DNA from 4 places in the Nocardia sp. NPDC056100 genome. Region 3 is predicted to be linked to each of the others. Evidence: riboswitches for the same ligand, from Rfam matches in the RefSeq annotation. Region 3 holds a riboswitch; each other region holds the start of a gene.
What was found. Region 3 has a riboswitch for S-adenosylmethionine ahead of ACFC0O_RS26465 (aminotransferase class V-fold PLP-dependent enzyme). Riboswitches for the same ligand answer to the same signal wherever they lie in the genome.

Region 1 (7,156 bases), 790 kb from region 3:
GGCGGCCGAGTTCGCGGCGCAGGATTTCCTGGTCCGGTAAACGGTGTAATACGCGCAGCACGGCGGGACGTAACTCGTGCTGTTCCTCGTCGGAGAGCAACGCGACCAGATCGCGCAGATCCATGTCATCGAAGGCTGCTGTCATGTTGCATACCTTACGACGACGCACCGATTCAGTCACGAAATCGGCGTGTCGGTTACCGAGGTGTCATCGGTGCGAAACCGACAGTGCGTCAAGATAATTCAGACGAAACAGGTATGACTCATGGGAGAACCCGCGGTCATTGCACCGCGGGAATTCCGTAAAGACCCGTCAGCCCCGTGCGTCACACCGTCAGCCGCGCGCCGCGCGCGCCAGCTCCATGGTCTCCGCCATGAGCTTGCTGACCGCCTCGGTTTCGGTCAGGAAGCCGTCGTGCCCATCGCGCGAATGCACGATCTCCAGGCCCTTACAGCCCGGCAGCAGATCCGCCAGCTCCTGCTGATTGCGCAGCGGGTACAGCCGATCCGAATCCACGCCGCCGACCACGACCGGCACCGGCGTACTCTGCAACGCCGCCTCGACGCCGCCGCGCCCGCGGCCAACGTCGTACCGGTTCAGCGCCTCGGTGAGATAGACGTAGGTGGCCGGATCGAAGCGCGAGATGAGCTTGTCCGACTGGTACTCCAGATAACTCTGCACCGCGTAACGCCCACCCTCCCAAGGGTTTTCATCACCCTGGGCATGGTTCTCGAAACGGTGGTCGAGTTCGGCCTCGGCCCGGTAGGTCAGATGCGCCATGCGCCGGGCCAGACCCATACCGGTCATCGGGGCGCGCCCGGTGCCGTAGTAGTTACCGCCCTGCCAGTCCGGATCGGACTTGATGATGGCGATCTGCGTGGTCTGCTGCCCCAGCTGATCCGCGGTGGCGCGGGCGCTGGCCGCGAGCACCAGCGCCGCCCCGACCCGTTCCGGATAGCCGATCATCCACTCCAGCACCCGCATACCGCCCATGGATCCGCCGACCACGGCGGCCAATCGGTCGATGCCGAGCAGATCGAAGAACTGCGCCTCCGCGGTCACCTGATCGCGAATGGTGTACTCGGGAAACCTTCCGCCCCAAGCCTTTCCGTCCGGAGCCAGCGAGGACGGGCCGGTGCTGCCCTTACAGCCGCCGAGCACGTTGATGGCGATGACACACCATTCCCGGGTGTCGACGGCCTTACCGGGACCGATGGTCCCGTCCCACCAACCGGCGGAGTCGTGATGCACATCCGCCGGGCCGACCACATGCGAGTCACCGGTGAGCGCGTGCTCGACGAGCACCACGTTATCGGCGGTCGGGGATAGTTCGCCCCAGCGTTGCACGGCCAGCGTCACATCGGGAATGACGGCCCCGGTCTCCAGCGCGACATCCCCGATGGAGAAGCTGGCGAGCGTCCCGTCCGGCGGCGGTAGTAGCGCCGCCGCGGTCGGGACGGTGGTCTTCGAATCCGTATCGGCGGTCAACTCGCGGCCGCCGTCAGTCCGTTGCGCAGATCCGCCAGAATGTCGTCGATTCCCTCGATGCCCACGGCCAACCGCACCAGACCTGGGGTGACGCCGGAAGCGAGCTGCTCCTCGGGCGTCAGCTGGGAGTGGGTGGTTGAGGCGGGGTGGATCACGAGCGAACGCACATCCCCGATGTTAGCGACATGGCTGTGCAGCACCAGAGCGTCCACGAACTTCTTGCCCGCATCGATTCCGCCGGCCAGCTCGAACGACACGATCGCGCCGACGCCCTTGGGTGCCAGTTGTTTGCCACGCTCGAACCAGGGTGAGTCGGAAAGCCCCGCGTAGTACACCTTCTCGACGCCCGGCTGCTGCGTCAGGAACTCCGCGACCGCCTGCGCGTTGGACACGTGCCGCTCCACCCGCAGGCTCAGCGTCTCGATGCCCTGGGCGATCAGGAACGCGTTGAACGGCGCCACGGCCGCACCCAGATCGCGCAGCAGCTGTACGCGCGCCTTGAGCGCGTACGCCGGTGCGCCCAGATCCGCGAAGACCACACCGTGGTAGCTGGGATCGGCGGTGGTGAAGCCTGGGAAACGCGAGTTGCCGTCGGCGTCGGTGACGGTCCAGTCGAAGGTGCCGCCGTCCACGATCACGCCCGCGACGGCTGAACCGTGCCCGCCCAGGTACTTGGTCGCCGAATGCACCACGATGTCCGCGCCGTGCGCGAGCGGCTGGATCAGGTACGGCGTGGCGACCGTGTTGTCCACGATCAGCGGCACACCGGCGGCGTGCGCGACGCCCGCGATGCCCGGGATATCCAGGATCGAGCTGCTCGGATTCGCGACGGTCTCGCCGTAGAACGCCTTGGTATTGGGCCGCACGGCCGCTTCCCACTGCGCCAGATCATCCGGATCGTCCACGAAACTGACCTCGATGCCCAGCTTGGGCAGCGAGTAGTGGAAGAGGTTGTAGGTGCCGCCGTACAGGTGCGGGCTGGACACGATGTGATCGCCCGCCTGCGCGAGGTTCAGGATCGCGTAGGTCTCCGCGGCCTGCCCGGAGGCCAGCAGCAGGGCCGCCACACCGCCCTCCAGCGCCGCGATGCGCTGCTCCACCACGTCCTGGGTGGGGTTCATGATGCGGGTGTAGATATTGCCCGGTTCGGCGAGCCCGAACAGCGCGGCGGCGTGATCGGTATCGCGGAACGCGTACGAGGTGGTCTGGTAGATCGGCAGGGCGCGCGCGCCGGTGGCGGCGTCGGGGGCTTGGCCGGAATGGACCTGCCTGGTCTCGAAGGACCAGTTGCTGGGATCCGTATCGCCGTTCGCGGGGGAGGCGGAGGGCGCGGTCGAGTCACTCATGTCGTGCTCCAGGTGGAAAGGTCGCCGGAATCGGCGGAGGCGGACGTTATCGGAAGGCGAATTGGCTTCGACAACAACACATCTCGGGTCCTCCTACAGTGCGCTTGCGCTCGGCCTTCGAGCGCCTGGTCTTCACCCGGAGCACCCCGCCGCTGCTGGAGGGTTGCCGATCAGCGAGCCGGGGCTTGGCGCTGATGCTCTTGACCTTGGCGCAGATTCTAACGGGGCGGCGCAATAGCCTCGGCGACGGGGAGGGCGCAGCTGCGAATGAACTCGTTGTAGGCGGCCATCACATTGGTGATGAGGTCGCGGGCCGACGCGGGGGTGGAGCAGTCCGGGAAATTCGAGTCCGCGTCGAACTCGCATTCCATGCCCACGCGCACGATGCCGTGCCAGGTGGTCGAAATGAGCCGCACCGGCATGGAATTGGGGTCCAGGCGCAGGCGTTCGGCCAGCACCGTGGTCATGGACAGGGTTTTGGTGTCGGCGGCGGCCAGGCTCTCGGCGCGGACGGTGGCATTGCTCAGTGAGATGCGCTGCATCTGCTGGAACCAGCGGAAGGGCGCGGGATTGTCGCCCTCGATGACCTGCTCGACGGTGGCCCGGAAGGCGTTGAGCAGGGCTTGCAGTTCATTGCCGGTGATCGGCTGCGCGCGCAGTTGCTCGGCCAGGGCCTTGCCCATGTCCTCGACCGGGGCGATGACGATCGCCTCTTTGCTGTCGAAGTAGCGGTTGATGGTGCGCGGTGAGACATCGGCCTCATCGGCGATCTGTTCCACGGTGGTCGCGTCGAATCCCTGCGTATCGCAGAGCCGCAGTGCCACATCGATGATCCGCGTCCGGGTCTGCTGCTTCTTGCGCTCGCGCAGGCCCGGGCGATGCCGCTCCAGGGTGTGCTGCTGCTGCGGGGAATCAGCGATCGTCGACGACTCGGCCATGCCCTCATTGTATAGCCGTCCGGTGTGATTGTGACGTTAACGGTCAACTGTCTGATTGCGACACTTTTCTCTTGACGCCAAATGTCGGGCGGTGCCACGATGGAGCGAGCTGTTCGAACCACTCCCGAGGAGACGGCATGACCACTGGGACCGCGATCGACGCGCCCAACGAAACATCAAGTCAGGCAGGCGCTTCCAAGCGCTGGCTGGCGCTGGGCGTGATCGCCATGGCCCAGCTGATGGTGGTGCTGGACGCGACCATCGTCACCATCTCCCTGCCCTTCGCCCAGCAGGACCTGGGCATCAGCGATGGCAACCGGCAGTGGGTGCTCACCGCGTACACCCTGATCTTCGGCGGCCTGCTGCTGCTCGGCGGCCGGCTCGCGGATTACCTCGGCCGCCGCCGCATCTTCCTGATCGGCCTGATCGGCTTCGCCGCGGCTTCCGCGCTGGCCGGTCTGGCGCAGAACACCGCGGAGCTGTTCGCGGGACGCGGTTTGCAGGGCGCGTTCGGCGCGCTGCTGGCCCCGGCGGCGCTGTCGCTGGTGTCGGTGACCTTCACCGAAGCCAAGGAGCGTGCGCGCGCGTTCGGCGTGTTCGCGGGCGTGTCGGCGGGTGGCGCGGCCATCGGCCTGATCGTCGGCGGTGCGCTCACCGAATACGCCAGCTGGCGCTGGTGCCTGCTGGTGAACACCCCCATCGCGCTGCTGGCGTTCGCCGGCGCCATCGCGTTCGTCATCAAGGACGTCCCGGCCCCGCGCACCGGCGGGTACGACCTGCCCGGCGCGATCACCGCGACGCTCGGCCTGGTCTCGGTGGTCTACGGTTTCAGCCGCGCGGCCGATGACGGCTGGGGCGCGGCCAGCACCCTGTCGCTGCTGGGTGTGGGCGTGGCGCTGCTGATCGCATTCGTCGCCATCGAGCGGCGTACCGCGAATCCGCTGCTGCCGCTTCGTATTCCGGGTGAGATCAATCGCGGCGGATCGTTCCTGGTCGCGCTCATCACCCCGATCGCCATGTTCGCCATGTTCCTGAACCTGAGCTTCTACCTGCAGATCACCCTCGGGTACTCCGCGCTCAAGGCGGGTGCGGCGTTCCTGCCCTTCCCGCTCGGCATCGTCATCTCGGCCGGTATCGCCAGCGCCGTGCTGCCGAAGCTCGGACCGCGGCCGGTGATGCTGGTCGGTGCGCTGTTCGGCACCGCCGGACTGCTGTACCTCGCGCAGCTCGAGCTCGGCGACAGCTATGCCACGCATGTGCTGCCCGCGATCCTGTTGATCGCGCTCGGTATGGGTGGATTGTTCGTGGCCATGCAGACCACCGCCCTGCATCAGGTCGATGACAAGGATTCCGGTGTGGCCTCGGCGCTGCTGAACGCGGCGCAGCAGGTCGGCGGTTCCATCGGCACCGCGCTGTTGATGACGCTGTCGGTGCAGGCGACCGAACGGTATGCCCGCAATCACCCGACCATCGACAATGTGGTGGCGCGCGCCTCGATCCACGGTTACGACATCGCGTTCTACGCGGGCGCGGGCTTCTTCCTGCTGACCATTCCGATCATCGCGTTCATGATTCGGGATAAGCCGGAGAATCTGCTCGAAGGTTCCGAGCACGTGCACGTCGGAGTCTGATCCGCACGAATTCGCACCCCCGTCGAGCTATGCGCGGCGGGGGTGTTTCGTGCCCTGGATCACGCCATTGCTACCTGTGAGTAACTCGGATGGGGTCCCGCACAGCGGGGGCTGCCCGCGCGGTGAGGTCGGCACCAGCAGTACGCTCGTCTTGTTTGGCGCGCACCGCGCGGACCTGGTACCAGAGGTCCCGAGGAAAACGCCGGGCATATACGTTGTTTGTTGAACAGCCGGGGTTCCCGCTCACAAGCGTGCTCACCTGGCCGTGCAATGGGAGCACCACCTTCCTAGGAGGACACGAAGTCCAATGTCCAAGATTAAGGTTGAAGGGACCGTCGTCGAACTCGATGGCGACGAGATGACCCGGATCATCTGGCAGTTCATCAAGGACAAGCTGATCAACCCGTACCTCGATGTGAACCTCGAGTACTACGACCTCGGCATCGAATACCGCGACAAGACCGATGATCAGGTCACCGTCGACGCGGCGAACGCCATCAAGAAGCACGGCGTCGGCGTCAAGTGCGCGACCATCACTCCGGACGAGGCCCGGGTGAAGGAATTCGATCTCAAGAAGATGTGGCGGTCGCCGAACGGCACCATCCGCAATATCTTGGGCGGCACCATTTTCCGCGCGCCGATCATCATCTCGAATGTGCCGCGTCTGGTTCCGGGTTGGACCAAGCCGATCATCATCGGCCGTCATGCCTTCGGTGATCAGTACCGCGCCACCGATTTCAAGGTGCATCAGGCGGGCACGGTCACCCTGACCTTCACGCCGGAGGACGGCTCCGAGCCGATCCAGCACGAGGTCGTGCGCATGCCGGAAGACGGCGGCGTGATCATGGGCATGTACAACTTCCAGGAGTCCATCCGCGATTTCGCGCGTGCCTCGCTGAATTACGGCCTGCAGCAGAACTACCCGGTGTACCTCTCCACGAAGAACACCATTCTCAAGGCCTACGACGGCATGTTCAAGGACACCTTCGAAGAGGTGTACCAGACCGAATTCAAGAAGGAATTCGACGCCGCCGGCCTGACCTATGAGCACCGCCTCATCGATGACATGGTCGCCTCCGCGCTCAAGTGGGAGGGCGGCTACGTCTGGGCCTGCAAGAATTACGACGGCGACGTCCAGTCCGACACCGTCGCACAGGGTTTCGGCTCGCTCGGCCTGATGACCTCGGTGCTGCTCACCCCGGACGGCCGCACCTGTGAGGCCGAGGCCGCGCACGGCACGGTCACCCGGCACTACCGCCAGTACCAGCAGGGCAAGCCCACCTCCACCAACCCGATCGCCTCGATCTTCGCGTGGACCCGTGGCCTGGCGCATCGCGGCAAGCTGGACAACACCCCCGAGGTGATCGGCTTCGCGCAGACCCTCGAAGAGGTGGTCATCAAGACCGTCGAAGACGGCCAGATGACCAAGGACCTCGCCCTGCTCGTGGGCGGCGACCAGGGTTACCTCACCACCGAGGAATTCCTCGGCGTGCTCGACGCCAACCTGGCGCGCGCACTGCGTTGATCAACTCTCGGGCTCTCAGGGGTTCCCCCTGAAACCCCAGGAGCACAGGGCCGCAAGCTGGTTTCCCTCCGAAACCGCCGGGCCCGAGGGGCGTCTCGACGTCCCGGACGCGCTCATGCGTCCGAATCGCGCTGATGCAACGTGAACAGCGCCGCAGCGGCGAACCGATGGCGGCCGGGACCGATCGTCCCGGCCGAGCCCATCCCTTCGCCCCCTACGCATTCCGG
Region 2 (7,156 bases), 180 kb from region 3:
TCCGGGTCGACGACTACGTCTTCCCGATCGCCGCGGAGATCAAGGATCACACCGCGACCCTGACCCCGGAGTTCGTGGCGGACAAGGCTGTTTACAAGCCGGTCAACCTGCCCTACGAGAATCAGGCCCCGTTCAAGTCGGACTACGACCGTGAGCAGGCCGCCTGGAAGCGTATGACGGACACCATCTCCATGGGCGCCACCATCGCCACCCTGGTCGGTGGCATCGGCGGCGCGGCCGTCGGCTGCGTCATCGGCGGCGTGGCGGGCGCGACCCTCGGTGGTGCGCTCTCGGCCATGTTCGGCGCGCTGCCCGCGGGCATCGTCGGCTGCATCGCCGGTATGAGCGTCATCGGCTTCCTGGGCACCCTGGCGGGCCAGCTGCTCGTTACCGCTCCGGTCGCGATCATCGCCGCGTTCAACTACTTCACCACCATCAACCAGCCGTCGCTGCAGGCGCCGGCGAAGTAGTTTCCACGGTTTCACAGTTCCGCGGCACGGCCCCCGCTCACACAATTCGAGCGGGGGCCGTTGCTGTCAATACTTCGAATCATCAGGGTTGCAAGACTCCCGCCCGGCCCTGTCTTGCTCGATGCTTGCCGACGCACTGCACGAGAGATGAGGGAAGCAGTACATGAAGATGAGTAAATTCGCTGCTGTCGCCGTTTTGGTGACGGCAGCTCTGGGCGTGTCCGCGGGCACGGTCAATGCCGCTCCTGAATCGGATTCGGCCGCAATCAATTTCACGGCCACCAATTCCCAGACGAATACGGTCATTCACACCGATGCGGGTTCGCTGGTGGTCGAGGACGGTGTGTTCAAGATCAAGGCCGCCAATGGCGCCACGGTCGCGGGTTCGGAACTGAGTTTCCGGGTGGACGATTTCGTCTTCCCGATCGCGGCCGAGATCAAGGATCGCACCGCGACCCTGACCCCGGAGTTCGAGGTCGACAAGGCTGTCTACCAGCCGGTCGCGCTGCCCTATGAGAACCAGGCTCCGTGGAAGACCGACTACGACCGTGAGCAGGCGGCCTGGAACCGCCTGAAGGACACCGTCGCGATGGGCGCCACCATCGGCACCCTGGTCGGTGGCATCGGCGGCGCGGCCGTCGGCTGCCTCATCGGCGGCGCCACCCTGGCCACCGTGACCGGTGCGCTGACTGCCATGTTCGGCGCCCTGGGCGGCGCGGTGTTCGGCTGCATCGTCGGCATGAGCGTCATCGGGTTCCTCGGCACCCTGGCGGGCCAGCTGTTCGTGACCGCCCCGGTCGCGATTCTGGCTGCCGCGCAGTACTTCACCACCATCAACCAGCCCTCGGTGCAGCCCGCCAAGTAGTCCGGACGCATCCGTTCCGCCGATGGTCCCGGTCGGAATGGATGGCACCGCGAGGATGGACGAACCCGCTCGGTCGAACGACCGAGCGGGTTCGTCGTATTTCCTTGCGATCTCCGTGAATCCAATGCTGTCCGGAGTGCGCCCGCGGTGGTGCACTGGGGTGATGGGTGAGCTGACCTCGATTCGCGGCGATGCGGCCGCACTCACGACGGTGGATGGGGCGGATCTGCGAAAGACCTTCGCGCACTTCCCCAGTGGAGTGGTGGCGGTCTGCGCGCGGATCGGCGGGGTGCCGCACGGCATGGTGGTGAGCACCTTCGTGCCGGTATCGCTGGATCCGCCGCTGGTATCGCTGTGCGTGCAGTACTCCTCGGAGACCTGGCCGCGGCTGGAGAAGGCGTCGCTGCTGGGGCTGAGCCTGCTCGGCACCGAGCAGCAGGCCGCGGCGCGCAGTCTGAGTTCGCGCAGCGGTGACCGGTTCCGGGATGTGGAGCTGCGCAGCGGGCACGGCAATGCCGCGTTCATCGCGGGCGCCAGCGCCTGGCTGGAAGCCTCTGTGCACGAACAGGTTCCGGCGGGCGATCACGCGGTGGTGCTCTTGCGGGTGCACCGGCTGACCGCGCATCCCGATACCGAGCCGCTGGTGTTCCACCGCAGCGGATTCCGTTCGCTGCACGACGGCGCGCCGCCGGGACTGACCGAGGCCGCCAGCTGACCGGCCGGGACGGCGTGCGGCGGAGCCGCCGAGAGATACTGCCGCGCCATTGAATTCACGTTGATCCGGACCGGAGACAGTCGCCGCACCGGCTCGTAACGTCATCCTCACCATCCAGAGCGACCGAGAGACCTGGCTCGTAGAAGTCGCAGCAACCCCCCGAATCGGGTGCGGGTGCTACCGCCGGGACCGATGGAGGACAGATCCACATGAGTACCCTTGCCGCGCCGCCCGATTCCCGGGAGGAGGACGCACATCATGACGACGGCGCGCTGACCGTCGCACCCACCCGCCATCCCTGGCGCTGGGTCGTCGGCGGCATCGCGCTGCTGCTGGTCGCGCAGTTCGCGCACGGCCTGGCCGTGAATCCGGGCTGGGACTGGTCCACGTTCGCGCAGTACATCACGGCCGCCTCGGTGCTCTCGGCACTGAAGGTGACCATCGAGCTGACGTTCTGGGGCACCCTGCTCGGCTTCTTCATCGGCGTCTGGCTCGCGATCGGGCGGCTGTCGAAAAATCCGGTGCTGCAAGCCATTTCGTGGGCCTACATCTGGTTGTTCCGGTCCATTCCGCTGATCGTGCAATTGCTGTTCTGGTTCAATATCGCGTACCTGTACAAGACGCTGTCGCTGGGCGTGCCGTTCGGACCGGCGTTCTACACCTTCGATGTGAATGGCGTGATCAGCGGATTCACCGCCGCCGTCATCGGTTTGGCATTGCATCAGGCCGCGTATTCGGCGGAAATCATTCGCGCCGGCATCATTTCGGTGGATCAGGGCCAGTGGGAGGCGGCCAGATCGCTCGGATTGCCCTGGCGCAGGCAGTTCTTCGGGGTGATCGCGCCGCAGGCCATGCGCGGGATTCTGCCCAATGCGGCCAATGAGGTGATCAGCCTGTTCAAGGGCACCTCGATCGTCTCGACGATGGCGATCGCGGAGCTGTTCTACCAGGTGCAGGTGATCTTCGGCCGCAATGGCCGGGTGGTGCCGCTGCTCATGGTGGCGACGGTCTGGTACATCGTGCTCACCTCGATCCTGAACGTCGCGCAGTACTACATCGAACGCCACTTCGCGAAGGGGAGCGAGCGATGAGCGAGTACGCCGTCGAATTGCGCGGCATCCGAAAGTCTTTCGGCGATCTCGAGGTGCTCGGCGGGGTGGATCTGGCGGTGCGCGCGGGTGAGGTGACCGTGATCCTCGGTGCGTCCGGCTCCGGGAAGTCGACCCTGCTGCGCACCATCAATCACCTGGAGAAGGTGGATGCCGGAACCGTCCGGGTGGGCGGTGAGCTGGTCGGCTACCGCCGCAAGGGTAATCGGCTGCACGAACTGCCCGAGCGCGAGATCCTGCGGCAGCGTTCGCGTATCGGTTTCGTCTTCCAGAACTTCAATCTCTTCCCGCACAAGACGGTTCGGGACAATGTGGCCTTCGCGCTGATCGGCGCGCAACGGCGGCCCAAGGCCGAGGCTCGCTCCGAGGCGCTGCGGTGGCTGGAGCGAGTCGGCCTGGCGGACAAGGCCGATGAGTATCCGCGCCGCCTGTCCGGTGGTCAGCAGCAGCGGGTGGCCATCGCCCGTGCGCTGGCGCTGCGCCCGCAGGTGCTGCTCTTCGACGAGCCCACCTCGGCGCTGGATCCGCAGCTGGTCGGCGAGGTGCTCGATGTCATCCGGGATCTGGCGCGGTCGGGTTCCACGCTGGTGATCGTCACGCACGAACTGGGTTTCGCCCGCGAGGTGGCCGACACCGTCGTACTGCTGGACGCCGGGCGAATAGTCGAGCAGGGCCCGCCCGCCCAGGTCTTCGACGAGCCCGCGCACGAGCGCACCAAAGCTTTTCTCTCGCATGCGCTCTGACGCATTGCCTTTCAGTGAAGGATTGTCATGTCTTTGTCGAGTCGTCGCAGACGGATAAGCACCGCGCTCGCGGTCGCGATCCTGGGCCTGTTCGTCGGCGCGTGCGGTAACGGCGACGGCGGCGCGGACAGCACCCGCACCGTGAACGGCCTGACCTACGATCTGACCCCGCAGCAGTCCGGCCGCGTGCACGCGGACAAGGTGGATTCCATTGCCGCGCAGGTGCCCAAGGCGATCCGGGATCGCGGCACGCTGATCGTGACCGGTTCGGCGGCGTCCGCGCCGCCGCTGCGCTTCCTGGCCAATGACGATCGCACCACGGTCGGCTCCGAAGTGGATTTCGCCAATCTCTTCGCCGACATCCTCGGCTTGAAAGTCGATCTGCGCACGGCGGATTGGGCGCAGAACTCGGTCAAGGTGGATTCCGGTGAGGTGGACGCCTTCATCTCCAATGTGACCGTCACCGAGGAGCGCAAGGAGAAGTTCGACTTCGCCACCTACCGCCTGGACAATCTCGCGCTGGAGGTTCCCAAGGACGCGGCCTGGACCTTCACCGATCGAAAGTCGGTGGCGGGCAAGCGGATCGGCGTCGGCTCCGGCACCAATCAGGAGCAGATCCTGGTGCAGTGGAACGAGGCGAATATCGCCGAGGGCCTGCCCAAGATCGATATCGCCTACTTCCAGCAGATCACCGACTACTACCTGGGCCTGTCCTCGGGCCGCCTGGACGGCTACCTGGGTCCGAACCCGTCGGCGCAGTACCACGCCGTCACCGCCGGTCAGACCAAGGTGATCGGCACCCTCTCCGGTGCGGGCGATGCCCTGCAGGCCGAGATCGGCGTGCTCGTCAAGAAGGACAACGGCCTGATCGTGCCGATCCACGAGGCCATCCAGTACGCCATCGATCACGGCCTCTACCAGAAGGTGATCGACCGCTGGGGTCTGAAGAACGAGACCGTGACGGCCTCCCGGATCAACCCGCCCGGCCTGCCGAAGAAGAAGGGCTGAGCACGTGAAATTCCTTCTCCTGACCCTGATCACGCACACTCCGGACCCGGTCACCGGCATCCAGGAGTCTCCCCGGCAGCGGTTGCGGCGGGTGATCGACAGCGCGCGCCTGGCCGAGGATCTCGGCTATGACGGTTTCGCGGTGGGGGAGCGGCACGAGGATCCGTTCATCTCGGCCGCGCCGCCGGTGGTGCTCAGCCATATCGCCGCCGTCACGAATCGGATCGCGCTGTTCACCGGTGTCACCACGCTCAGCCTGCTGGATCCGGTGCGCGCCTTCGAGGACTATTCGACCCTGGACAATCTCTCGGACGGCCGCCTGGAACTGATCATCGGCAAGGGCAATGGCGCGGCGCAGGCGCAGCTGTTCCACGTCACCACCGAGGATCAGTGGGAGCGCAATCGCGAAGGCTACGAACTGTTCCGGCAGCTGTGGGCCAGTGACAGCGTCACCTGGAGCGGTAAGTTCCGCCCGTCGCTGACCGAGGCGAAGGCGCTGCCGCGCCCGCTGCAACCGCGCCTGCGCATCTGGCACGGCAGCGCCACCAGCGAGGAATCTGCGGATTACGCTGCGCTGCACGGTGATCCGCTGTTCTCGGCGAATGTCACCTATCCGATCGAACCGTATGCGGCGCTGGTCCGGCACTACCGCGAACGCTGGGCGGCCTACGGGCACGATCCGGCGGAGGCGCTGGTGGGCGCGGGCACGGCCGGTTTCCTGGTCACCCGGGATTCGCAGGAGGCACTGGATCTCTACCGCCCGATCTTCGAGGCCCGTAAGGCCGCGGCCGCGAAGTTCAACGTGCCCATCGTGTTCGAGACCGTCGAGGATTTCGCCGCGCGCTCCTCGGCCCTGCTCGGCTCACCCGCGCAGGTGCTGGACAAACTGCACCGCTACCACGAGCAACTCGGTCACGAGGTGCTGCACCTGAGCGCCGACGCGGATGGCCGCACCGAGAAGCAGCACCGAGAAAGTCTCGAACTGTTCCAGGCGGAGGTGGCGCCCGAACTGCGCCACCGCATTCCGAGCCGTCCGCTCGGCGCCGATCGCTACCCCTCCGGAGATCCACAGTGAATTCATCCCCAGCCGTGCACACCGAGCCCGCCGTGGCCTCGCCGAGCCGATCGGCCGCGGCTCGCCTGCGGCGTCCGGTCGCGCTCGCCGGTGTCCTGGCCGCCGCGCTATCCCTGGCGGCGTGCGGCGGCGACGACGGTGCGGCCGCGTCCGGTCCGGCGCAGCCGGGCGGCACCCTGCGCTACGGTCTCTCGACGGCCCCGACCTGCTCGGATCCCGCACAGTCGGCGACCAATCAGACGCTGTACGTGACCCGGCAGATCGTGGATTCGCTCACCGATCAGGATCCGGCCACCGGTCAGATCCGGCCGTGGCTGGCGGACAGCTGGTTCGTGAGCCAGGACGCGCGCAGCTTCACCTTCCATCTGAAGGAGGGCGTCACCTTCAGCGACGGCACCCCGCTCACCGCGGATACCGTGCGCAAGAACTTCGATTCGATCGTCGCGCTGGGTGGGGTGAAGGCCCCGCAGGCCGCCAGCTTCCTGGCCGGGTACACCGGCAGCACGGCGGTGGACCCGCGCACCGTGCGGGTGGACTTCAACGCGCCGAATGCCCAGTTCCTGCAGGCGTCCTCGACCACACAGCTCGGCATCCAGTCCGAGGCCACCCTCGCCAAGTCGGCCGATGACCGCTGCCTCGGCGGCAATATCGGCAGTGGCCCGTTCACCTACGCGGACTGGAAGCAGAACAGTTCCGCCACGCTGGCCAAGCGCAATGGATATCGCTGGGGCTCCGCGCTTTTCGCGACCCAGGGTGAGGCGCTGCTGGACAAGATCGTCTTCACCGTCGTGCCCGAATCCGGCGTCCGCACCGGCAGCCTGTCCTCCGGGCAGCTCGACGCGGTCAGTGACGCGCTGCCGCAGGACGCCCCGCAGATCGAGGGCGCGGGCGGCAAGGTGCAGTACACCGCCAATCCGGGTGTGCCATTCGGCTTGCAGCCCAACCTGACTCGCGGTGCGCTGCGCGATCCGGCGGTGCGCAACGCGCTGCTGACCGCCATCAATCGCAAGGAACTGGTGGACACCGTGCTGGGTCCGCAGTTCAAGTACGCGACCAGCGTGCTGGCCTCGGCGACCCCCGGCTATCTGGATCTGTCGTCCCGGGTGAAGTTCGATCAGGCCGCTGCGAAGAAGATTCTCGACGACGCGGGCTGGGTGCCCGGGGCCGACGG
Region 3 (7,156 bases):
ATCATCGTGGGTGCCGACGATGCCGACGGTCGGTGGATCATCAGGCGTGGCGACGCTGTAGTGCACCGGCATGGTGGGCGGCTCTTGATGATTCGAGATCAACGCCTGCGCGGAAACGGTGGCCACCGCGGCGGCGGGGTCGGCGGTCTGCTGAGTCGCGGCCGGGCCGGTGACCCGTTGAGCGGCAGGCGGAGTGGGGCTCGTGCCCGATGAGCCGGGGCGCTCGCGGCGCTGGAACAGCAGGTATGCGCCGACGATCGCCGCGACCACCAGCAGGATCAGCAGGCTGTTGGGGAATGAGTAGCCGAAGGTCATGCTGCCCGCTTTGGCGACGATGATGAGCGCGAGTGCGCCCGCGGAGAGTGCCGCACGGGTGATTCTGCCGCTGTCGGTCCGGCGTCGGTTCATGTGAGCTACCTCCCGCTGGATCGAAAACCGTTGCAGGGGAAGCATACCCACGGGTACGGAGTGTCAACCGCACTGTCTGGGAGTGCGAAGTCGTGCGGAATATGGCGGGTTGGGGCGGGCCCGGTTACGGTTGTCTGGTGGAAACCGTGCAGGCGCGCGACGCCGAATCCGCTGCTCACCCCAGGTGGCTGAGTGCCGGATTGCCGCTGCTCGGCGGTGCCGTGGTGGCGGGTGGCCTGGCGCTACTGCACTTTCGCGATCCGCATGAGTCCGGGTCGTACGGGCTGTGCCCGTTCAAGGAATTGACGGGGTACTGGTGCCCCGGGTGCGGCGGTTTGCGCGGCCTGCACAATCTCACCGACGGCCGGGTGCTCGACGCCATTCACAGCAATATCCTGCTGGTGCCACTGCTGCTGGGGTTCCTGGTGTGGTGGGGGACCTGGCTGGTGAGCGGGTTCCGCGGGCGCACGAGTCCGCCGCCGCTACCGCGGGTGCTGCCCAGGGTGGCCCTGTGGGTGACGCTGGCTTTCCTTGTCCTATATACGGTTGTCCGCAATACGCCGTGGGGGAGCTGGCTCGCGCCGGTGTGATCGGTCGGCGTGCCTGGCCGAATTACCTCGGGCAAACCGGGCATGCTCTGGCTATGAGTGATTCGCTGAAGGAGCGCGTGCGCGCGAAACTGATCCGGCAGCTCGATGAGGACGGGCCGCCGGATCCGGATCAGGAAGACGGACGCCAGGTTTCGGTGCAGGACGATCTCGATATCCTCGAGGCCGTCGCCGACGACGACCCCTTCGTGGAAGAACTCGCCCGGCGCTACCTGGTGTTCTAGATCGCGCAGGGAGCCGCGCCGTCGGCCGAGCTGCCGAAGGGGCGGGTCTCCGGGGTGGGGTTCCAGTGGCCTTCGGTCTTGGCGTAATCCCAGGCGGGACCGTTCTCGACCAGGGCGGCGATGGCATTGACGAGGCGGTCCACATCGGCGGCGGTGGTGCCGAGGCCGATGCTGGCCCGCACGGCGGCGTCGACGCCGAGGCGGGACAGCAGGGGGTGAGCGCAGAAGCGGCCGTCGCGGACGCCGATGCCGTGTTCGGCCGAAAGGTAGGCCGCGACCTGCCCGGGTTCGAATCCGTCGACGGTGAAGGCGACGATGCCGACGGCATCGGTGCTGTCCCGCCAGATGCGCAGGAAGTTCACGCCCGGAACGGTTTTCAGGCCGTAGCGCAGGCGGTGGGTGAGGTACTGCTCATGCTCGAGCAGGGTGGTCTCGTCGATTTCGGCCAGTGCGTCACAGGCGGCGGCGAGGGCGGCCACGCCCAGCACATTGGGGGAACCGGCCTCGTGGCGCTGCGGGGCGGGGGCCCACTCCACGCTGTCGGCGCTGACCGAGCGGACAGCGCCGCCACCCGCGAGGTACGGCTCGGCGGCGTCGAGCCAGTCGCGGCGGCCGACCAGGACGCCCGCGCCGAACGGGGCGTACGCCTTGTGGCCGGAGAAGGCCAGGTAGTCGATACCGCTGGTCGCCAGGTCGATGCGGCGGTGCGGGGCCAGTTGGGCGGCGTCCACCAGCACGCGGGTGCCGCACTGGTGCGCGATCCAGGCCAGGCGCTCCAGCGGGAGCAGTTCCCCGGTCACATTGGACGCACCGGTAATGGCAAGCAGCGCAGCGGGTTTGGTGCACAGTTCGGCGACCACGCGCTGAATGGTCTCCTCGATGGTGTCCGCGATCGGCACCACGCGGCGGCCGTTGCGGGTCCACGGCAGGAAATTGGCGTGGTGTTCGGAATCGAGCACCACGGTGTCACCGGGTACGCAGGAGGCCAGCAGGTTCAGCGAATCGGTGGTGTTGCGGGTGAAGACCACGACCTGATCGTCGGCCGCGTTGAGGAAGCGGGCGACCGAACCGCGAGCGGATTCGTAGCAGTCGGTGGAGACGCGCGAGGCGTAACCCGCGCCCCGGTGCACGCTGGCGTAGAACGGCAGCAGATCCTGTACGCGGGCGGTGACCTGCGCCAAAGCCGGTGCGCTGGCGGCATAGTCGAAGTTGGCGTAGCGAATCGTTCCACCCTGCACGAGCGGTACCTGGAGCTCACAACCGGAAACGGTGGCGAGGGCGGCACAGGTCTGGTCGGCGAAAGCAGTCATCACGAAATCCCATCGGGCAAGGGACACGCGATCAAAAGAAATGAATGATCGAGAGTCCGCGCTTGCCGCGCCCGGTCGGGCGGCGGCCCGGTCGTCACCTGGAGCACCCCACCGCGGAGGAGGGTTGCCGACCAGCTAGCCAGGGCTTGACGCTGGTACTCATGACCTGGTTGAAGAGCTTGCAGAAGATCGCGGTTCTTGTCAACCCCGCCGCGAAAATCATCCGAAAGTTGGATCGGGAGGGCCGAAAAGGTCGAATCGCGAGATCGTTGCTGAAGCGTATGGTCGGAGAGGAAGTTAGGGTATCCAAAGGTGGGCGCCCCGAGACGTAGATTTTCGACCGAACGAGGAGCTCGACCATGTTGGACACCAGCACCGCCGCGCCGTTCTCGACGCTCATCCGCAGCGCGACCGAACAGCAGCACGCCGAGGCCGAGCACTCCACCTTCATGCGCGATCTGCTCACCGGTGAGCTCGGTGTGGAAGCCTTCTACCGCTACACCTCGCAGCTCTGGTTCGTCTACGAGGCACTCGAAAAGCATTCCGCCGCACTGGCTTCCGATCCGGTCGCGGGACCGTTCGTACAGCCGGGGCTGGCCCGCCTGGCCGCCCTGGAAGCCGATCTGGCCTACCTCGGCGGCGCGAACTGGCGCGATGAGCTGACCCCGCTGCCCTCGACCGCCGCCTACGCCGCCCGCATCGAGGAGTGCGCGACCGAATGGTCCGCCGGCTACGTGGTGCATCACTACACCCGCTACCTGGGTGATCTGTCCGGCGGCCAGGTCATTCGCGGTACCGCCGAGAAGCTGTGGAACCTGCCCAAGAAGGGTGACGGCGTGCGCTTCTACGTCTTCGACGACATCTCGAATCCGGCCGCGTTCAAGCGCGAGTACCGGGAGAACCTGGACGGACTGCCCATCGAGGGCGCCGATGTCGAGCGCGTGCTCGATGAGGCCCGCCTCGCGTTCACGATGAACACCGATGTGTTCCGCGAACTGGGCGCGGAATTCAGCGCGCGGAACTGAATCTCTGCCGCTCCGAGGGCCGCCGCACGTTTCTCCTCCGGAACGTCGGCGGCTTTCTCATGCGTGGTGAAAACACTTGCGCCGTGGCCCGTGGTGGGTTGCCATGGACGGGTGAGTATTCCCCTGCTGCTGAGCTTTCTCGGGCTGTGCGTGCTGCTGGCCCTGACCCCCGGCCCGGATACCTTTCTGGTGCTGCGTTTTTCGATGGCCGGGCCGCGTCCGGGGATCGCGGCGGCGGCCGGATCGGCGTTCGGCGGGATCGTCTGGGCGGTGGTGGTCGCGGCGGGGGTGGCGGCGCTGCTGGAGCAGTCGGCCACGGCCTATCGCAGCCTGAAGGTGATCGGCGGAATCTACCTGTTGTACTTGGGGATTCGGGCGCTCATGGCGCATCGTAAGGGGCTCGCGGACGCGGAGTCGGAGTTGGCCGCGCGGGGGTCGCGGGAACGGGCGTCATCGATTCGCTCCGCATTCGCCGCGGGGTTGCTGTCCTGTATTTTCAACCCGAAGGTCGGGCTTTTCTATCTCGCGGTGCTGCCGCAGTTCCTCACCCATGTGACATTCGCGAATACGCTCACCCTGGGCGCGATCGAATCATCCATCGCCGCAATCGAAATGGTGCTGCTGGCGGTGGCGGCCTCGCGCGCGGTGGAACTGCTGCGCAAGCCGAAGGTGCGGGATCGGCTGGAGCAGGCGAGCGCCGGAATTCTGGCGGCGCTGGGGATCGGAACCGTCGCCTCGGCGGCGGCGTGAGTCAGTCGGCGATCTCGGCGCGGTGGTAGACGCCGTTGTAGTAGACCAGCGGGCCGACGGCGGGCGCGTCCTCGGTGTTGTCGTGCACCCGCGTGACCAGGCCGATCACCAGGGTGTGATCGCCGATCGGAATCAGCTGGTGCACGGTCGCGCGCACCCAGATCGGGGTGCCGTGCAATACCGGTTCGCCGGATTCGAGGGTGGTCCATAGCGACCGGTCGGTGAATCGCTCCTCGGCGCTGCGACTGAACCGCTGCGCCAGATGCTTCTGATGCTCACCCAGGAAGTGCACCACCACCGATTCGGCCTGCGACATGGCCGCGATACTGGACGAGGTCTCGGCGATATTGAACGAGATGAGCGGCGGCTGCGCGGACAGCGAGGCGAACGAGGTCGCGGTGAAACCGACCGGCCCGTCCGGAGATTTCAGCGTGACGATGGTGACGCCGGCCGGATAGTGGCGCATGGCGGCGCGATACTGCTGGGCGGTGATGCCGCTCAGGTCGTCGGGCACATGGAGCTCGGCGCCAGGCGTCGGAGAATCGGTCACCTTCCGAACCTACGTCCACGGCCCGCCGGATATTCCATCCGGTGCGGAAATTCGCCGGCACTCAATCGACGTCAATCGCCAGACCAGCGGTTATCCGAACCAGCTCACCAAAAGTGGTGCGGAATACCGTGTTCGGATGCCCGCCCGCCGCCCACAATTCCGAATGCCGCGCGAGCGCGGTATCGATGTACGTGGGCAGGTTGATCGGATGCCCGACCGGGGCGACCCCGCCCACCGGCTGACCCGTCACCTGCTGCACCATGGCCGCCGGGGCCCGGGTCAGCGTGCCCTCCAGGCGTTCCCCGGTGCGATCCAGATCGACCGTGTGCGCGCCGGACACCAGCAGCAGCACCGGATCGTCGTCGAGCAGGAACAGCAGCGATTTGGTGATCGCGCCGAGCTCCACGCCGAGCGCCTGGGCGGCCTCGGCCGCGGTGTGGGTGGGTTGCGGCTGGGTGAGGATGACCCCGTGATGACCGCGAGCAATCAGTGTGTCGGAAACTTTGGAAGCGACCGGTGGCAGGGACCTGCGCATGGCACCAGAGTAGAGCGATTGCGGTGGATGTGCGGGGGATCAGTATTCGGGATAGCCCTCTTCCGGGCCGAGCATTCGCTCGATGCGTGCTCGCGTGACGCGCTGGAGCTCGGCGACGCTGTGCTCCGAAATCGTTTCGCGCGCACACGAATCGAAGGCGTGCTCCAATTCGGCCGCGGAGAGCGCGCGCAGTCCCGTCGCGACGGCGGTGTGCAAAGCGTCGTAGCCGGGGTAGGGGCGGCCGTCGGCGATCTTCTCGGCCCAGCTGACACAGCTGCAGCATTCGTACAGGGCGTGTACGGCGCGCTGGCGGGAACAGGAATTGAAGCGGTCGAGGCCGATTCCATGATGCATCAACACGGGAAACTCCCAGCCCGGAGTGTGGCTTGCGGACCCTGCTAATCGTCCCGTCCGCGAGCCCCCGGAAACCAGTGCGGGACAGCAGATTTAGCACAGGATTTACACCGCCCGCCCGGACCCTCCGCACCCCCGATACGCTGGACCGATGACCGACTGGAAGGCTTTCGAGGTCGAAAGCAAGGACCACATCGCGACCGTCACCCTGACCGGTCCCGGCAAAGGCAATGCCATGGGCCCGGACTTCTGGCGTGAACTGCCGCTCATCTTCCGCGAGCTCGACGCGGATCCGGAAGTACGGGCCGTCGTGCTCACCGGGTCGGGTAAGCATTTCTCCTACGGGCTGGACCTGCCCGCCATGAGCCCGCTGTTCGGGCCGCTGCTCGCCGATAAGGCGCTCGCGGGACCGCGCACCGACTTCCTGCGCCACGTGCGCGAGATGCAGGCCTCGGTCACCGCGGTGGCGGACTGCCGCAAGCCGGTCATCGCGGCCGTCTCGGGCTGGTGCATCGGCGGCGGACTGGATCTGATCGCGGCGGCCGATATCCGGCTCGCCAGCGCGGAGGCCAAGTTCAGTCTGCGCGAGGCGAAGGTCGCCATCGTCGCGGATATCGGATCGCTGCACCGGCTGCCCGGAATCATCGGTGAGGGGCATCTGCGCGAACTCGCCTACACCGGCAAGGATATCGACGCGGCCCGGGCGGAGAAGATCGGTCTGATCAACGACGTGTTCGCCGATCAGGAAGCGGTGCTGGACGCGGCGTACGCGCTGGCTCGCGAGATCGCCGAGAACCCGCCGCTGGTGGTGCAGGGCATCAAGGATGTGCTGGATCAGCCCAAGGCGGGCAAGGTCGCCGACGGACTGCGCTACGTCTCGGCGTGGAACTCCGCGTTCCTGCCCTCGCACGATCTCACCGAGGCGATTCAGGCCGTCTTCGAGAAGCGCGCCCCGAAGTTCGAAGGCAAATAACAACTTTCGTAGCTGAACGAGAGGGAAGTCCCGCCGCGCATGACGGTGGGCGGCACGGAAACCGCACCGCCCACCGCATGATTCGGCACCGAGATCAGTGGCCGCCCTGCTCCTTCAGGCGCGCGTACGCCTCGGTGACCAGGGTTTCGGCCTTGGCGCGGTTGTCCCAGCCCTCGACCTTGACCCACTTGCCGGGCTCCAGGTCCTTGTAGCGCTCGAAGAAGTGCGCGATCTCCTTGCGCTGGAACTCCGGGATGTCCTCGACGTCCTGGATGTGATCCCAGCGCTTGTCCTTGTTCGGGACCGCGACCAGCTTCTCGTCGGTGCCGGCCTCATCGCTCATGATGAGCACGCCGACCGGACGGGCCTCGACCAGCACACCCGGGAACACGGGCTCGGGCAGCAGCACCATGCAATCC
Region 4 (7,156 bases), 860 kb from region 3:
GCTGATCGGGATCGCAGCGATTGGCGATCACCGCCACCAATTTGGCGTGCTCGGAAACGAGTTCGGTGCGGCACAGCTCCACCAGCTGACCCAGTTCGGCGGGCGTGCGCTCGGAACCGCGCACCACCAGCAGTACGGGCGCACCGAGATTCACCGCGATGCGGGCATTGAAGCGCAGTTCGCTCGGGCTCGCGACATCGGTGTAATCGCTGCCCAGGATGAGCACGGCATCGCACTGTTTGGCCATGGCGTGATAGCGCATGACGATCTCGCTGATCGCGGCGTCCGGATCGGCGTGCACCTGTTCGTAGGTGACGCCGATGGACTGGTCGTAATCGTCATCGGCGGTGGAATGTTCGAGCAGCAGCTCGAGAATGTAGTCGCGTTCGGTCGCGGATCTGGTGATCGGCCGGAACACTCCGACTCGCGGTGTCGTCGCGGCAAGCGCCTGCAGGACGCCGAGCGCCACCGTCGACTTGCCGGTGTCACCCTCGGGCGACGCGATGTACACACTGGAAACCGGTGAGGCCATAAAACAAGAGCGTACCGACCGGAATATAAAGATTTCCCGGGTGCGGCACCGACGTGCCGAACATCATGCGCCGCCGGTGACGCACCACACCCGGGAACCGAACTACAGCGCGCGCAGGCGCGGGGCCAGATCGCGCTTGAACAGATCGAGGAAGCGCAGCTGATCGTGACCCGGGGCGTGGAAGACCAGGTGGTTCAGGCCCGCGTCCAGGTACGGCTTGATCTGCTCGACGGCCTGATCCGGATCGCTCGCCACGATCCAGCGCTTGGCGATCTGCTCGATCGGCAGCGCGTCGGCGGCGGCTTCCATCTCGATCGGATCGGTGATGGAGTGCTTCTGCTCCGCGGTCAGCGACAGCGGGGCCCAGAAACGCGTGTTCTCAAGGGCCAGTTCGGGATCGGTGTCGTAGGAGATCTTGATCTCGATCATGCGATCGATATCGTCGACCGTGCGGCCGACCTTGGCCGCGCCCTCGGCGACGGCGGGCATGAGCTTCTCGGTGTACAGGTCCATACCCTTGCCCGAGGTGCAGATGAAACCATCACCCGCACGGCCCGCGTACCTGGCCACCAGCGGACCACCCGCCGCGATGTACACCGGGATGCCGCCCTTGGGCACGTCGTAGATGGACGCGCCGACGGTGCTGTAGTACTCGCCTTCGAAATCGACGCGATCGCCGGTCCACAGCGCGCGCATCAGATCCACCGATTCGCGCAGGCGCGCGAAACGCTCCTTGAACTCCGGCCATTCGCCCTTGTATCCGGTGGCGATCTCATTGAGCGCCTCGCCCGAGCCGACACCCAGCATCACGCGATTCGGGTACAGGCAGCCCATGGTGGCGAACGCCTGCGCGATCACGGCCGGGTTGTAGCGGAAGGTCGGGGTCAGCACCGAGGTGCCGAGCAGAATCCGCTCGGTGCGCTCACCGGTCGCGGCCATCCACGCCAGCGAGAACGGGGCGTGCCCGCCATTGTGCCGCCACGGCTGGAAATGATCGCTCACCGTCGCGCTGTCCAGGCCGTGCTGTTCGGCCGCGACCGCGATCTCCACCAGCTCTCGCGGACCGAACTGCTCAGCCGACGCCTTGTATCCGAGTTTGAGGTCTGTCACCGCGCCACTCCTTCGCCTTGTGCGCTTGGTCATGCGGGCCAACCTCCCGCGCCGCCGTTCGGATTCCCGGTTTACGGCTCCCTTCGCACCCTAGTCAGCGATGTGGCGGGGGTCGCACCCACCCGACACAACGGGGATAGCGGACAATTGGCCCGTGACCTCTTCCGAAGAACCGATCCTGTCCTACCTCACTGACATGGACGGGGTTCTCGTACACGAGAACCACATGGTGCCCGGAGCCGACCAGTTCCTGGCCGAACTGCGCGATAACAACATCCCGTTTCTCGTGCTGACCAACAATTCCATCTACACCGCGCGCGATCTGCAGGCCCGGCTCCGGCACACCGGACTCGATATCCCGGTCGAATCGATCTGGACCTCCGCGCTGGCCACCGCCACCTTCCTCAAGGAGCAGCGGCCGAACGGAACCGCCTATGTCGTAGGCGAATCCGGGCTCACCACGGCGCTGCACGAAATCGGATACGTCCTGACGGACAGCGATCCGGACTATGTCGTGCTCGGCGAGACCCGCACGTATTCGTTCGAGGCGATCACCACCGCGATCCGCCTGATCTCGGCGGGCGCGCGATTCATCGCCACCAATCCGGACCCCACCGGACCCTCGCGCGAGGGCATCCTGCCCGCCACCGGTTCGGTCGCGGCGCTCATCACCCGCGCCACCGGCAAGGAGCCGTACTACGTGGGCAAGCCGAACCCGCTCATGATGCGGTCCGCGCTGCGGCGGATCGGCGCACATTCACAATCCACCGTCATGATCGGCGACCGGATGGACACCGATGTCATCTCCGGTCTGGAGGCCGGTATGCGCACCATTCTGGTGACCACCGGCATCTCCACCCAGGCCACCGTCGAGCAGTACCCGTACCGGCCGACCGCAGTACTGCACTCGGTCGCGGAACTGGTCGGCAAGACCAAGTCCCCGTTCGAGGTCTGAAAGACGCAGCAGTTACTCGGATTCGATGGCTTCGAGCGCGGCCGACAGGTCCGTGAGCGAATCCACGATCCGGGTGAAGCGCTCCATGCCCAACTCGGCCACGAGCCGCGCGGCCCACTCGGCGTGCTGCGGGTTGATCCGCCGCACCGCTGCACGACCCTCCTCGGTACCGGCCACCAGCTTGGCGCGTTTGTGCTGCGGATTCGGGCGGTATTCGGCAAAACCCTTCTCCACCAGCAGATCCGCGATGCGCTGCACGCTCTGCCTGGTGATGCCCATCTCGCGGGCGATGCCCGCAACCGGCAGCGGTTCGTGCAGCACCGCGCCCAGCACCTGCCACCAGGCCGCGGTGAGCCCGGCCGGATTGGCCAATTCCTCTGCGATGGCGAGGAATTGGCCGTTCAGCTTGAAAGACGTGATCGCCGCCGTACTGAAGAGTTCCTGCTCGGTGCGGGTCATGCCGTCGCCGCGGCGCGGCTCTCCTCGTATTCGGCGAGCGTGAAGAAGCCCGCCGGATCATTCTTGCCGTAGAGCAGGTACCACGCCTCGAGGATGTGCGGTTCGAAGATATTCAGGCGGCCCAGGATGGCGCGGGCGAAATCGACCGGCAGGGTGCCACTGGCGGTGATGAGATCACCGTCGGTCACCGCGGGCTCGTAGACGAAGCCCTCACCACCCGAATATCCGCTCATGGCAAGGTATTCCGCCGCATTGCTGGTGTGCTTGCGGCCATCCAGCAGACCCGCGCTCGCCAGGCCGAAGGTCGCACCACAGATGGCGGCGACCGGGACACCGGCGGCGAGGAATGCGCGCGCCTTCTCGGCGAAGGCGTTCAGCTCACCGCTCTCCCAGGTGGCCGAGCCCGGCAGGATCAGCATGGCGCTGTCGGCGGGCGAGAGTTCATCGAGGGTGAGATCCGGCGTGACCCGCATACCGCCCATGGAGACGACGGAATCCTTTGTGGCCCCGACGGTTCGGACCTGCCACTCGCCGGGCTCGCGATGCCACAGCGGGCGGTTGATATGCGCGGTGGCGAACCCGGGCTCCCAATCGGAGAAGGTGTCGTACACGGCCAGGTGAACTGTTTTCGTCATGACAGTATCCTGTCATGTTTGACAGCATGCTGTCAACACTTCGTCCCGAAACGACGAAGGGCCGGAACCATGACGGTTCCGGCCCTTCGAGCTTTACGGTCAGCCCAGTGCGCGACCGAGATCGTTCAACAGATCCTCGACATCCTCGAGCCCGATCGAAATCCGCAGCACGCCATCGGAAAGACCGATGGCCGCACGGCCTTCCGGGCCCATGGCGCGATGCGTCGTGGTCGCCGGATGCGTGATCAGCGTCTTGGAATCACCGAGGTTGTTGGAGATATCGATGATGCGCAGACCGTTGAGCACCTCGAACGCGCGCTTCTTGGCCGCTTCGGGCTGCGCCTTCAATTCGAAGGTCACCACGGTGCCGCCGCCGGACATCTGGCTCCGGGCCAGTTCGTACTGCGGATGCGACTTCAGGAACGGGTACTTCACCCAGGCCACGGCCGGATGCTGTTCCAGGAACTCGGCGATGCGCAGCGCCGACTCGGTGGACTGGCGCACCCGCAGCGGCATGGTCTCCAGACCCTTGAGCAGCGTCCACGCGTTGAACGGGCTCAGCGCCGGACCGGTATGGCGCATAAGGGTTTTCACCGGGCCGTCGATGTACTCCTTCGACCCGAGAATCGCGCCGCCGAGCACCCGGCCCTGACCGTCGATGTGCTTGGTGCCGGAGTAGACCAGCACATCAGCGCCGAGATCGAAACCGCGCTGCAGCAGCGGGGTGGCGAAGACGTTGTCCAGCACCACCTTCGCGCCCGCCTTATGCGCGAGATCGCAGACCGCGCGCACATCGACCAGCGATTGCATTGGGTTGGAAGGGGTTTCGAAGAAGACGGCCTGGGTCGGCACCGACAGCGCCTCTTCCCACTGCGCCAGATCCTCACCGTCGACGAACACGGTCTCCACGCCCCAGCGCGGCAGGATCTCATTGGCCACCACGAAACACGAGCCGAACAGGCTGCGCGCGGCCACCAGGCGATCACCCGCGGCGAGCAGCGCGCCCAGCGCGGTGAACACCGCGGACATACCGCTCGCGGTGGCGAAGCACGCCTCCGCGCCGTCCAGCAGGCGCAGACGCTCTTCGAACATGGCGACCGTCGGATTGCCGTAGCGCGAGTACACGAAGTGCTCGATCTCGCCGGTGAACGCGGCCTCGGCGGCCTCGGCGCTCTCGTAGACGAAACCCGAGTTCAGGAACAGCGCCTCGGAGGTCTCGTCATAGCCGGAACGGCGCGTACCACCGCGCACACCCAGCGTGGCCGGGCCGACGCCCTCGGGTAGCGGCCGCTCGAACGAACCACCGGTGATCATGACTGCCTCCACGGAAGCCCATCGGCGCGCCAGCCTTCGCTGCCGCGGTGACCCTGCGCGTCCAGCGCGCCTTCGAAACCCTCGAGGACATTGAAAGAAGGGGAGATGCCGATCGCCGTGGCGGCGGTGGCCGCGCCGATGGAGCGCTGGCCGGAGCGACAGATGAAGATCACCGGCGCTTCCGAATCCGCGGCGCGCTCACGCAGAGCCTGCTGAAGTTGGTCCGTGAAGCGCGAATTGGGGGTACCGCTGGTGTCCACCCATTCGATCAGCGCGGTCGGCCGCCCGATGCCATTGGTATCGGGGACACCGACGAAACGCCATTCGGCTTCGGTGCGCACATCTACCAGCACCGCATCCGGATTGTCCCGCAACAGCTCCCACGCCTGCTTCGGCGTGATATCGCCCGCGTAGCTCACTTGTCGACCTCCTGTGAATCCGCACTTGCCGCACCGTTGCCCGATGCGCGGCCAGGTCGTCACCCGGAGCACCCCGCCGCGGAGGAGGGTTGCCGACCAGCCAGCCGGGGCTTGGCGCTGGTACTCATGACCTGGGATGAGATTGACCGAAAAATGGGCTACCTGTCAAACCGTGCGGGGTGTCGCGGCGGATCAGGAATCGCAGACCAGCCACAGACTGCCGGAACGGGTGAAGTGCCAGGTGGAGGTTGATTCCTTCCCGGCCGTATCGAAGGTGACCTGGGCGGTGGCCTTATCGCCGGACACCGCCGGATCGGTGAGTTTCACGAAGTCGAAGGCGGTGCCGTCACCCGCCTTGGCGGGGGCAAGCGGGGAGCGCTCCTCGCTGAATCCGTCGCAGACCACGCGGGGGTCCAGTGTGCCGGTGGCGCTGCGGGATTGGAGGAACTTGCGCGAGGCCAGGTCGAGCCGGTCCGAATCTGTGACATTCTTCTCAACCGGTGAAACCAGGGCGGCCACCACGATTCCGATGATGACCAGCACCAGCACGCCCGCCGCCACCAGGAACGGCAGCAGACTGCGCGCACTGCTCTGATCGATCGGTATCTGCTGGTCGTCGCCTTGTTCCATGACTCGATCATGCCCGGTCACGGCGGTGGCATCGGTCGCGACACCGGCATTCCGGGCTGCTGGACGTCCGCACAGTCGCGCGGCACCGGCGCGGGCGGGGGCTTCCGCCCACCGATAGAATCAGCAGAATTTCCGGACGAAAACGGAAATAGCAGGACCACGCAGCAACGCTGCAGCTTCGGGGATTCCAATGAAGGGCACCCCGGAGCGAGGGCGTCAACTTAGCCTAAGCTAAGAAAGACGGCTGAGACTTGACGGCAAGATAGTTCAACCAAAGGGTGCGCCAAGAATGACCGAACAAGCAGCGACCCGCCCGCTTCGTATAGCGATCGTGGGCGCCGGCCCGGCCGGAATCTACGCGGCGGACGCGTTGATGAAATCCGACGCCGACGTGAGCATCGACCTGTACGAGCGGATGCCCGCGCCGTTCGGCCTGATCCGCTACGGCGTGGCCCCCGACCACCCGCGCATCAAGGGCATCATCACCGCCCTGCACAAGGTGCTCGACAAGCCGCAGGTCCGCCTGCTCGGCAATATCGACTACGGCGTCGACATCAACCTCGAGGATCTGCAGCGCTTCTACGACGCGGTGATCTTCTCCACCGGCGCGAACGCCGACCGCGCGCTCGAGGTCCCGGGCATCGAACTCGACGGCTCCTACGGTGCCGCGGACTTCGTGTCCTGGTACGACGGCCACCCGGATGTGCCGCGCGAATGGCCCCTGGAGGCCGAGAAGGTCGCGGTCCTGGGCGTCGGCAACGTGGCCCTGGACGTGGCGCGCGTGCTCGCCAAGACCGGCGACGAACTGCTGCCGACCGAGATCCCGCCGAACGTGTACGAGGGCCTCAAGCAGAACAAGGCCCTGGAAGTGCACGTCTTCGGACGCCGCGGCCCGGCGCAGGCCAAGTTCACCCCGCTCGAGCTACGCGAACTGGACCACTCGCCGACCATCGAGGTCATCGTCGATCCCGAGGACATCGATTACGACGAGGGCTCCGAGGCCGCACGCCGGCACTCCAAGCAGGTCGACATGATCTGCAACACCCTCGAGCAGTGGGCCATCCGCGACGTCGGCAACCGCCCGCACAAGCTCTTCCTGCAC

Region 1: it holds a riboswitch for S-adenosylmethionine, as region 3 does, so the genes downstream of both, ACFC0O_RS29650 (bifunctional o-acetylhomoserine/o-acetylserine sulfhydrylase) here and ACFC0O_RS26465 (aminotransferase class V-fold PLP-dependent enzyme) in region 3, are expected to answer to the same signal.
Region 2: it holds a riboswitch for S-adenosylmethionine, as region 3 does, so the genes downstream of both, ACFC0O_RS25680 (amino acid ABC transporter permease) here and ACFC0O_RS26465 (aminotransferase class V-fold PLP-dependent enzyme) in region 3, are expected to answer to the same signal.
Region 4: it holds a riboswitch for S-adenosylmethionine, as region 3 does, so the genes downstream of both, ACFC0O_RS22625 (rhodanese-like domain-containing protein) here and ACFC0O_RS26465 (aminotransferase class V-fold PLP-dependent enzyme) in region 3, are expected to answer to the same signal.

What each region holds. Positions count from the first base shown of each region.
Region 1 is NZ_JBHJVY010000003.1:1,728,894-1,736,049, forward strand. Features, by position in the region: gene ACFC0O_RS29640 (hypothetical protein) at 1-145, opposite strand, end outside; gene ACFC0O_RS29645 (homoserine O-acetyltransferase) at 335-1,489, opposite strand; gene ACFC0O_RS29650 (bifunctional o-acetylhomoserine/o-acetylserine sulfhydrylase) at 1,486-2,835, opposite strand; SAM riboswitch class IV at 2,931-3,041, opposite strand; gene ACFC0O_RS29655 (helix-turn-helix domain-containing protein) at 3,054-3,773, opposite strand; gene ACFC0O_RS29660 (MFS transporter) at 3,911-5,404, shown strand; gene ACFC0O_RS29665 (NADP-dependent isocitrate dehydrogenase) at 5,712-6,929, shown strand.
Region 2 is NZ_JBHJVY010000003.1:760,695-767,850, forward strand. Features, by position in the region: gene ACFC0O_RS25665 (hypothetical protein) at 1-470, shown strand, start outside; gene ACFC0O_RS25670 (hypothetical protein) at 634-1,335, shown strand; gene ACFC0O_RS25675 (flavin reductase family protein) at 1,499-2,050, shown strand; SAM riboswitch class I at 2,158-2,249, shown strand; gene ACFC0O_RS25680 (amino acid ABC transporter permease) at 2,260-3,141, shown strand; gene ACFC0O_RS25685 (amino acid ABC transporter ATP-binding protein) at 3,138-3,902, shown strand; gene ACFC0O_RS25690 (transporter substrate-binding domain-containing protein) at 3,930-4,910, shown strand; gene ACFC0O_RS25695 (LLM class flavin-dependent oxidoreductase) at 4,915-5,985, shown strand; gene ACFC0O_RS25700 (ABC transporter substrate-binding protein) at 6,018-7,156, shown strand, end outside.
Region 3 is NZ_JBHJVY010000003.1:940,298-947,453, forward strand. Features, by position in the region: gene ACFC0O_RS26450 (hypothetical protein) at 1-408, opposite strand, end outside; gene ACFC0O_RS26455 (DUF2752 domain-containing protein) at 546-998, shown strand; gene ACFC0O_RS26460 (hypothetical protein) at 1,052-1,240, shown strand; gene ACFC0O_RS26465 (aminotransferase class V-fold PLP-dependent enzyme) at 1,237-2,550, opposite strand; SAM riboswitch class IV at 2,604-2,717, opposite strand; gene ACFC0O_RS26470 (biliverdin-producing heme oxygenase) at 2,910-3,575, shown strand; gene ACFC0O_RS26475 (LysE family translocator) at 3,687-4,325, shown strand; gene ACFC0O_RS26480 (flavin reductase family protein) at 4,327-4,791, opposite strand; gene ACFC0O_RS26485 (YbaK/EbsC family protein) at 4,937-5,410, opposite strand; gene ACFC0O_RS26490 (2-oxo-4-hydroxy-4-carboxy-5-ureidoimidazoline decarboxylase) at 5,450-5,764, opposite strand; gene ACFC0O_RS26495 (crotonase/enoyl-CoA hydratase family protein) at 5,916-6,737, shown strand; gene ppa (inorganic diphosphatase) at 6,832-7,156, opposite strand, start outside.
Region 4 is NZ_JBHJVY010000003.1:84,788-91,943, forward strand. Features, by position in the region: gene pta (phosphate acetyltransferase) at 1-532, opposite strand, end outside; gene fgd (glucose-6-phosphate dehydrogenase (coenzyme-F420)) at 635-1,675, opposite strand; gene ACFC0O_RS22605 (HAD-IIA family hydrolase) at 1,839-2,597, shown strand; gene ACFC0O_RS22610 (MarR family winged helix-turn-helix transcriptional regulator) at 2,610-3,056, opposite strand; gene ACFC0O_RS22615 (type 1 glutamine amidotransferase family protein) at 3,053-3,691, opposite strand; gene ACFC0O_RS22620 (O-succinylhomoserine sulfhydrylase) at 3,791-5,005, opposite strand; gene ACFC0O_RS22625 (rhodanese-like domain-containing protein) at 5,002-5,424, opposite strand; SAM riboswitch class IV at 5,441-5,556, opposite strand; gene ACFC0O_RS22630 (hypothetical protein) at 5,617-6,054, opposite strand; gene ACFC0O_RS22635 (FAD-dependent oxidoreductase) at 6,344-7,156, shown strand, end outside.